DNA from 2 places in the Micromonospora psammae genome. Region 1 is predicted to be linked to the other one. Evidence: riboswitches for the same ligand, from Rfam matches in the RefSeq annotation. Region 1 holds a riboswitch; the other holds the start of a gene.
What was found. Region 1 has a riboswitch for cobalamin ahead of bluB (5,6-dimethylbenzimidazole synthase). Riboswitches for the same ligand answer to the same signal wherever they lie in the genome.
Positions count from the first base shown of each region.

Region 2: it holds a riboswitch for cobalamin, as region 1 does, so the genes downstream of both, V6U79_RS09825 (hypothetical protein) here and bluB (5,6-dimethylbenzimidazole synthase) in region 1, are expected to answer to the same signal.

Region 1 covers NZ_JBAKHM010000003.1:350,962-355,145, forward strand. Annotated here, with positions in the region: gene V6U79_RS07845 (LysM peptidoglycan-binding domain-containing protein) at 1-550, shown strand, start outside; gene V6U79_RS07850 (Rieske (2Fe-2S) protein) at 710-1,549, opposite strand; gene bluB (5,6-dimethylbenzimidazole synthase) at 1,772-2,398, opposite strand; cobalamin riboswitch at 2,434-2,633, opposite strand; gene V6U79_RS07860 (hypothetical protein) at 2,757-3,227, shown strand; gene V6U79_RS07865 (crotonase/enoyl-CoA hydratase family protein) at 3,286-4,041, shown strand; gene V6U79_RS07870 (dihydrolipoyl dehydrogenase family protein) at 4,051-4,184, opposite strand, start outside.
Region 2 covers NZ_JBAKHM010000004.1:287,872-292,055, reverse strand. Annotated here, with positions in the region: gene cobN (cobaltochelatase subunit CobN) at 1-2,127, opposite strand, end outside; gene V6U79_RS09825 (hypothetical protein) at 2,268-2,492, opposite strand; cobalamin riboswitch at 2,539-2,668, opposite strand; gene V6U79_RS09820 (MBL fold metallo-hydrolase) at 2,999-3,703, shown strand; gene V6U79_RS09815 (hypothetical protein) at 3,738-4,073, opposite strand; gene V6U79_RS09810 (aldo/keto reductase) at 4,163-4,184, opposite strand, start outside.

The DNA.
Region 1 (4,184 bases):
GGCGGAGCGGTACCTCGACGACTTCGACCGCTACCGGGACGTGGCGAAGCTGAACCGGCTGCGTGACGCCGACGAGATCCGTCCCGGTCAGCTGCTGAAGCTGCCCCCGCAGGCGCGGGACGGTGGCGCCCGGGAGCACGCCGCCGGCCGGCTGGTGATCCGGCCCGAGACGCCTCGCAAGCCGTCCCCGCACCCCCGGACGGTCACCCCGACCACGCCGGGCAAGGCGCCGGCCGGCCCGGCGACGCCCGGGAAGGCGGGTCCGTCCACCCCCGGAAAGGCCGGGCCGGCTGACGTCGGGCAGCAGCCCGCGCCGCAGACGGTGAAGCCGCAGGTGGAACGACCGGCGGGTCAGTCCCCGGCGATGAGCGCCGGGGCCGCCCGGGCCGGCGGCGAGGACGGGATGAACCGGCCGCTGGCCGTCTCGGCCGTGCTCGCCGTCGCCAGCATCGTCGGGGCGCAGATCGGCGCGGTGCTCGGGCTGCGGCGCCGCCCGGCCCGGGTCACCGCCGCCCGCGCACTGGTCACGGGCCGCCACCGCCGCGACTGACCGGGGCACCCCCGGTCCCGCTGTTTCCAGGAAAGAGTGGCCTCCACCGTGGTGGGAGGCCACTCTTTCCCGGTTCGAGCGTGATCTTGGTGCGCGTGCGAGCGCGAACCCGGCCCCGCCCGGCCGCGGCCAGGCGGCCCGGCGGCGAGGGGTGGGCGGTCAGGGCAGCTTGGTCTGGAGCACCCCGTCGACCACGCGGGTGGGCAGGATCTGCTGGTCGTTGGCGGACGGACCGTGCACGACCTCGCCGCCGTTGAGGCGGAACGCGGAGCCGTGCCACGGGCAGACCACGCACGCGTGCCCGTCGATCTCCTGGACCTCGCCCTCACCGAGCGGGCCGCTCTGGTGCGGGCAGCGCTCCAGCATCACGGTGACCTCGTCGCCGTGCCGGTAGAGGATCACCGAGACGTCGTCGACCTCGCGGGTGACCAGCTCGCGCTGCGGCAGCGTCGCCAGGTCGGCGATCGCCTTCCACTCGTCGGGCATCCGGTGCAGCTCGGAGATGCTCTGGCTGACCTGCGCACCCTGCTTGTACGCCAGGTGCCCGCCGATGTACGCCCCGGCGCTGGCGGCGCTCAACCCCAGGTACGCCAGCGCCCGCCCCATGCCGTGCCGGCCGCGCAGCCGGGCGGCGAGCGAGCCGGCGTAGAACACCAGCGCAACCGAGTTGGAGGCGGCGTGCACCAGCCCCACCCGGCGCTGGTCCCGGGCCAGGGCGGCCCAGTCGTTCAGCCCGGCGACGGCGGCCGGGAGGGCGCTCACCGTCCCGAGGCCGACCAGGGTGGTCGCCGCCCGCCGCTGGCCGGGAAGCAGATCGAGCACGGCGGCGCTGATCCACGCGCCCACCGGCACCTGCACCATCGCCGGGTGCAGCGGATGGCCCAGCCAGACCCCGTGCAGCAGGTCGCGGACCCGCTGCCCGCGCAGCGTCGACTGGACGACGCGTTGGAGCCGGTATCCGGCCGGGTCCAACGCCGCGTTCTGCTCGATCCTGTTCATCAGCGCTCGCACGTTCCCCGACTTCCCGGCAGGCGCGGTCGCAAACCGGGCGGCGGGGACGAATTCCGCCGCCCGGTGGACATCAGCCCCACCCGGGACCTCCGGCTGGCGGGTGTGGACGGTGACCGGTCCGCTCCTGGGTACGCGGCGAGCACTCCGCGGACGCGAGCGCACTCCCCGGCCTGACGACCGGGTGACCGATGCGGGCGGGTGGGGCTTGGTTCAGCGGTCGGCGGTCCACCGGTCCGTGTGCAGGGCCTCGGCGAGCGGGCGCTTCTGCCGCCAGCCGTGCCGGGCCAGGTCCGGCACCTCCTCCAGGTGCGTCACCGGGCCGACGCAGAGCCAGGCCACCGGCCGGATGCCCGGAGGAATGCCGAGCAGCCCGGCCAGGAACGGCTCCCGGTAGAAGGAGACCCAGCCGACGCCGAGCCCCTCGGCGGTGGCGGCGAGCCAGAGGTTCTGGATGGCCAGGCAGACCGAGTAGAGGCCGGCGTCGGCGATGGCGTGCCGACCGAGCACGGCCGGGCCGCCCCGGGTCGGGTCGTAGGTCACCACGATCGACAGGGTCGACTCCAGCACCCCGTCGATCTTGATGCGGGCGAAGCGGTCGGCGGCCTCACCGGAGAGGGTGGCGGCGAAGACGTCCCGCTCGTCCCGCACGTGCGCGTGGAAGCGGCGGCGGAGCTCCGCGTTCCGGACCAGGATGAAGTCCCACGGCTGGGAGTAGCCGACGCTGGGCGCGGCGTGCGCGGCGTCGAGGACGCGGTGCAGGGTCTCGTCCGGCACCGGTTCCCCGGTGAACTGCGCCCGGACGTCCCGGCGACGGTGGATGGCGGTGTACAGGTCCATGGCAGGCTCCCGCTGCTCGGCCCACTCCCGGCGGGGTGGGCGGTCGACGCGAGGCCGGTCTTCGGACTCCCGGATCGACGCCTGGCCGTCCGCCTTCCCAGCCGTACGGCCAGTGGCTGCGCCTTCTCGCGCGTGGACGGTGGCTCCCCGGTCACCGCGGCGGGCCCGTGCCGGATTCGCACCGGCTTCCCGATTCTCCCCGCGCACGCGGGGCACCTCGCATGATCATTGCCATCGGCGATGCTAGCGGCCCGGCACGGCGGAACGGGCATGCGCACCGGGGCCACCACCCCCTACAGTGGCGAGACCCCGAGGCCGATCCGACCGCCGGGGTCGCACACCAAACGGGGGAACCACCATGAACAACCATGCCCGCGTCGTCCGTACCGTCCTGACGCTGGTCGTCGCCGCCGGCGTCGTGGCCGGCTGCCAGCAGACGGAGGAGAAGAAGCCCGCTGCCGCCGCGTCGTCGGCGAGCACCGCGCCCAGCCCCACGGTCGACGTCGCCGCGAACAGCAAGCAGGTCTGCGACGCCGCGCTCGCGGTGTCCAAGGAGCACTTCGTCGGGATGGCGGACGACGCCATCGCGGCCATCGACAAGCCGGTCAGCGCCAAGGAGGCCGGCGCCAAGGTCCGCGCCCACTACACCGAGATGGCGGAAGGGCTGCGCAAGGAGGCCGCCCGGGCCGCCGACCCGCAGCTGCGCGCGGCGGTGGAGAACCTGGCCGGCGCGATCGAGAAGCGACTGACCGGCCCGGACGCCACCAAGGTGGAGGCCCCGGACCTGGACCCGACCCTGAAGGCACTGGACACCGCCTGCGGCCGGTGACCCGGACGGCGCCGGCCGCCCCTGGCGTGCCGGCGCCGCCGGAGGGCATGCTGTCCCGATGGCCGTACACGTCGCGCACGACGGACCGGTGACCACGGTCATCCTCGACCGGGCGGCGTCGCGCAACGCCGTCGACGGACCGACCGCGCGGGCCCTCGCCGACGCGTTCCGCGCCTTCGACGCGGACCCGGACGCCGCGGTCGCCGTGCTCTGGGGCGCCGGCGGGACGTTCTGCTCCGGCGCCGACCTCAAGGCGATCGGCACCGCCAGCGGCAACCGCGTCGAACCGGACGGCGACGGCCCGATGGGCCCCACCCGGATGACGCTCTCCAAGCCGGTCATCGCCGCGATCTCCGGGTACGCCGTGGCCGGCGGCCTGGAGTTGGCGCTCTGGTGCGACCTGCGGGTCGCCGAGACCGACGCGACGTTCGGGGTGTTCTGCCGGCGCTGGGGCGTACCGCTGATCGACGGCGGGACGGTGCGCCTGCCCCGGCTGATCGGGCAGAGCCGGGCGATGGACCTGATCCTCACCGGCCGTCCGGTGCCCGCCGAGGAGGCGTACGCGATGGGTCTGGTCAACCGGCTGGTCCCGCCGGGTGAGGCCCGGACGGCGGCCGAGCGGCTGGCCGCCGAGATCGCCGGGCACCCGCAGACCTGCCTGCGCAACGACCGCGCCTCGGTCCTGGCGGCCGCCGGCCGCACCGAGCCGGAGGCGCTCGCGACCGAGCTGGCGTACGGGATGGACTCCCTGGCGGCGGACGCGGCGGCCGGCGCGGCCCGGTTCGCGGCCGGCGCCGGCCGCCACGGCAGCTGAGCGGGGGCGTCAGCGCAGGTTGCGCAGGGCGTCCTCGATGGCCCGGTGGAAGGTCGGGTACGCGTAGATCATGTGCCGGAGCTGGCTGAGCGGGACGGCCGCGTGCACCGCCACCACCAGCCCGGACAGCACCTCACCGCCGG
Region 2 (4,184 bases), on a different contig from region 1:
GAGGAGCGCCTGCTCGTCCAGCCCGTACGCGGCGGCGATCGCCTGGCGCAGGCCGGGCAGGACCCGGGCGCCGCCCCAGACCTGCGGGGCGCGCAGCACGGCGAGCACCAGGTTGACCCGGGCCGGCCCGCTGGGCGCCTCGGCGAGGATGTGCAGCCCGTCGCGGATCTGCACGTCCTTGACCTCGCAGAGGTAGCCGTCGAGGTGGAGCACGAAGTCGTCGAAGTCGTCGGCGGCGGGCATGTCCTCGGTGTGCAGGTCGTGGTGCAGCTCGGCGGCGCGGACCAGCGCCCAGATCTGCGTCTGCACGGTCGGCACCTTGGCCGGGTCGAGGGCCTGCACGGTGGCGTACTCGTCGAGCAGCTGCTCCAGCCGGGCCAGGTCGCCGTAGGTCTCGGCGCGGGCCATCGGCGGCACCAGGTGGTCGACGACGACGGCGTGGGCGCGGCGCTTGGCCTGGGTGCCCTCGCCGGGGTCGTTGACGATGAACGGGTAGACCAGCGGGAGATCACCGAGGACCGCGTCGGGGGCGCAGTCGGCGGCCAGCCCGAGCCCCTTGCCGGGCAGCCATTCCAGGGTGCCGTGCTTGCCCAGGTGCACCACCGCGTCCGCGCCGAAGCCGCCGTCGGCCACCGGCTCGGCGAGCCACCGGTACGCGGCGAGGTAGTGGTGGCTGGGTGGCAGGTCGGGGTCGTGGTAGATCGCGATGGGGTTCTCCCCGAAACCGCGCGGCGGCTGGATCAGCAGCACCACGTTGCCGAAGCGCAGCCCGGCGAGGACGACGTCGCCGCCGTCGGTGTAGAGCTGGCCGGGCGGCTCGCCCCAGTGCGCCAGCATCCGTTCCCGCAGCGGCGTCGGCACCCGGGCGAACCAGCGTCGGTAGGTCTGGCCGGGCAGGCGCGCCTCGGCGGCGGCGAGCTGTTCGGGGGTGAGCCACTCGACGTCGTGCCCGCCGGCGGCGATCAGGGCGTGGATCAGCGCGTCGCCGTCGGTGGGCACCGGGCCGTCGCCCAGGTCCCATCCGGCGTCGGCGAGGGCGGCGAGCAGGCGCACCGCCGAGGCGGGGGTGTCCAGGCCGACCGCGTTGCCGACCCGGGAGTGCTTCGTCGGGTAGGAGCTGAGCACCACCGCGAGCCGCTTCTCGGCGTTCGGCACGTGCCGCAGCCGGGCCTGCCGGACGGCGATGCCGGCCACCCGGGCGGCCCGCTCCGGGTCGGCGACGTAGCCGGAGAGGCCGTCGGCGTCGATCCGCTTGAACGAGAACGGCACGGTGACGATCCGGCCGTCGAACTCGGGGATGGCCACCTGCATCGCGGCGTCCAACGGGGAGAGCCCGGCGTCGCTGCCCGCCCACTGCTCCCGGGTGCTGGTCAGGCAGAGCGCCTGGATGACGGGCACGTCCAGGGCGGCCAGCGCGCCGACGTCCCAGGCGTCCTCGTCGCCCCCGCCGGAGGCGTCGGCGGCGACGGCGCCACCGGCGGCGAGGACGGTCACCACCAGGGCGTCGCAGCGGGCGAAGAGGGCGAGCGGCCCGTCACCGGGGGCGAGCCCGCGCAGCGAGCCGCAGAAGATGGGCAGCGGGTCGCCGCCGGCGGCGGTCACCGCCTCGGCGAGGGTGTCGACGAAGCCGGTGTTCCCGGCCAGCGCGTGCGCCCGGTAGAAGACGATCCCGACCGTGGGGCGGCCGGTCTCCGTCGGGTGGTCGCCGTGGATCCCGTACGCCGGGGTGGGTGTGGGCGGCGCGAAGCCCTCGCCGGTGAGCAGCACCGTGTCGGAGAGGAACCGGGCCAGCTCGGCGAGGTTCTCCGGGCCACCCTCGACCAGGTAGCGCAGCGCCTCGGTGACCACCCCGGAGGCCACCGTGGAGGCCGCCATCAGCTCCGCGTCGGGCACCGCCTCGCCGCCCAGCACGACCGTGGGCACGCCGGAGGCGAGCACCGCGGCGAGGCCGTCGGGCCACGCCTGGCGGCCTCCGAGCAGGCGTACGACGGCGAGGTCGACGCCGTCGAGCAGCGCCGGCACGGCGTCCACGCCGACCCGGGCGGGGTTGGCCAGCCGGTAGTCGGCGGCGCTGGCGCGGGCGGCGAGCAGGTCGGTGTCGGCGGTGGACAGCAACAGGATGCGCACTAAAGGCTCCGGAGAGTGACACCCGGGTCGCCGCGAGGGCGGCCGGGCGATGCGGGGTGGGCGCGGTTCAGCGGGTACGACGAGTCGCCGACCGGGTCACCGGCGGGCGGCCGGCGGGCGCGGGCGGCGCGGTGCGGGACTCAGCGGTGAACGGCGAGGCGAGCGGCGCGGCGGCCGGAGGGGGCGGCGCGGCGGCCGACCTCGGGCGCGACGGCGCGACCGGGCGCCGGCACGGCGGTGCGACCGGTGGTCGGCACGGCGGTGCGACCGGTGGTCGGTGCGGCGGGGTGACCGACCATGGGCGCGCTGCCCTGCTCGGTGCGGATGCGACGGATCTCGTCGACGGTGGAGACGCTGCGCGTCATCGGGTCCTCCTCGGGTGTCCACGCCCTGGGGTAGCTCCGACGGCCGAAGTATCCTGGCTCCCGGATCGACGCTCACCCCCGGCCTTCCAACCGCAGACACACGGCCGTGACTCACGAGGGGGGATCGCTCCCCGGTGACAGTGGCGGGACCGCGCCGGAATCGCACCGGCTTCCTTCACTGCCGTCAGGCCGCGAATGCTGCCACACCTCTCGGCGCGCGGTCAACGCCGGCCCGGGCCCCGCCCCGGGTCGGCATCGATCGGGCACCACCGATCGGTGACGGCGGTTCGACCAGTTCGGACAATGTCCGTACTCGATGCGCACCCTCCATTGCCCTGCTGCCGCCAAGGCGACACTGGGAGCGCTCCACCGTTGCCTCCGGGGCGGCAGAGCAGAGGGGCCGACGCCGCAGGTGGGGCAGCCGTTGGGCGGGTCGAGCGCCTACGATCGGCCGACGAGGAGCCAACGTCGACCGACGATCGGTAGGAATCGGGGGCACCACCGAGATGACCTTCCACCAGCTCGCCGGCCGGGTCTGGATCTTCCCGGGTGACCCGGAGCCCGACAACGTGCAGCCGGCCGTGGCGTTGATCACCGACGAGCGGGGCAGCGTGCTGGTCGACGCGGGCCACAGCCCGGGGCACGCCCGGGAAATCCGGGCCGCCCTCACGATCTCCGGGCTGCCCGAACCGCGCTGGCTGGTCTACACCCACCACCACTGGGACCACGTCTGGGGCGCCTGTGCCTGGCCGGGAGTGGAGATCGTCGGGCACGTCGCCGGGGAGCGGCTGCTGCGGGACGAGGCGGCCCGCCCGTGGAGCCACCGCTACCTGCGCGAGCAGGTCCGCGCGAACCCGCGGCTCGGACCCAGCTTCCGGGCCCGCGCCCTGGCGATGGACTCCTGGGACGACTTCACTGTGCTGCCGCCGACCCGGACCTTCACCGACGAACTGACGCTGCCCACCGGTGTCCGACTGCGGCACGTGGGCGGCGGGCACGCCCCCGACTCCACCGTGGTGCTGGTGCCGGACTCGGCGGTGATGCTGCTCGGCGACTGCTTCTACCCGCCACCGGCGCACCTGCGCGGGCCCGGCGACGCCCCCGACCTGGCGCTGGTCCGCCGGCTGCTCGGCCCCGACCACCACTGGTACGTCGCGAGCCACACCGACCCGATGACCCTCGACGAGGCCCGCGCCGCAGTCGCGGCCTGAGGGGCCGGGGGCCGCGCCGCCGGCCGCGTCCCGGTCAGCGCAGCCGGCGTTCCGGGTGGGCCCGGTTCCACTCCCGCATCCGCTGCGGGTAGCCGGTCTTCATGGCCTCGTAGAGCGGCACCGCGTGCCGGCGCGCCAGCTTCCCGGCCACCTGCGGCGAGCCGGTCCGGCGGCGGATCCACTCCCCGTCGTGGGCGATCGCCACCACGGTGGTGTCGGTGGCGGTGGTCTCAGGCTCGAGATAGAACTCGACGCCCTGCCGGCTGGTCACGAAGTGTTCCAACGCGGCCAGGTCGTCGCGGGTCGCCTCCCGGTCGAGCTTGGTCGGGGTCGGGTCGGCGGTCCGGGACCGCCGGCTGAACCAGGCCATCTGCGCACTCCCTCTCCTCCGCGTGCCCTCCAGTGCACCACCCGTTCCTGGCAACGGACTGCGAGGCGGGTGAGCGCCACCTGACCGGGTCAGCCGAGCGCGGCCAGCTCC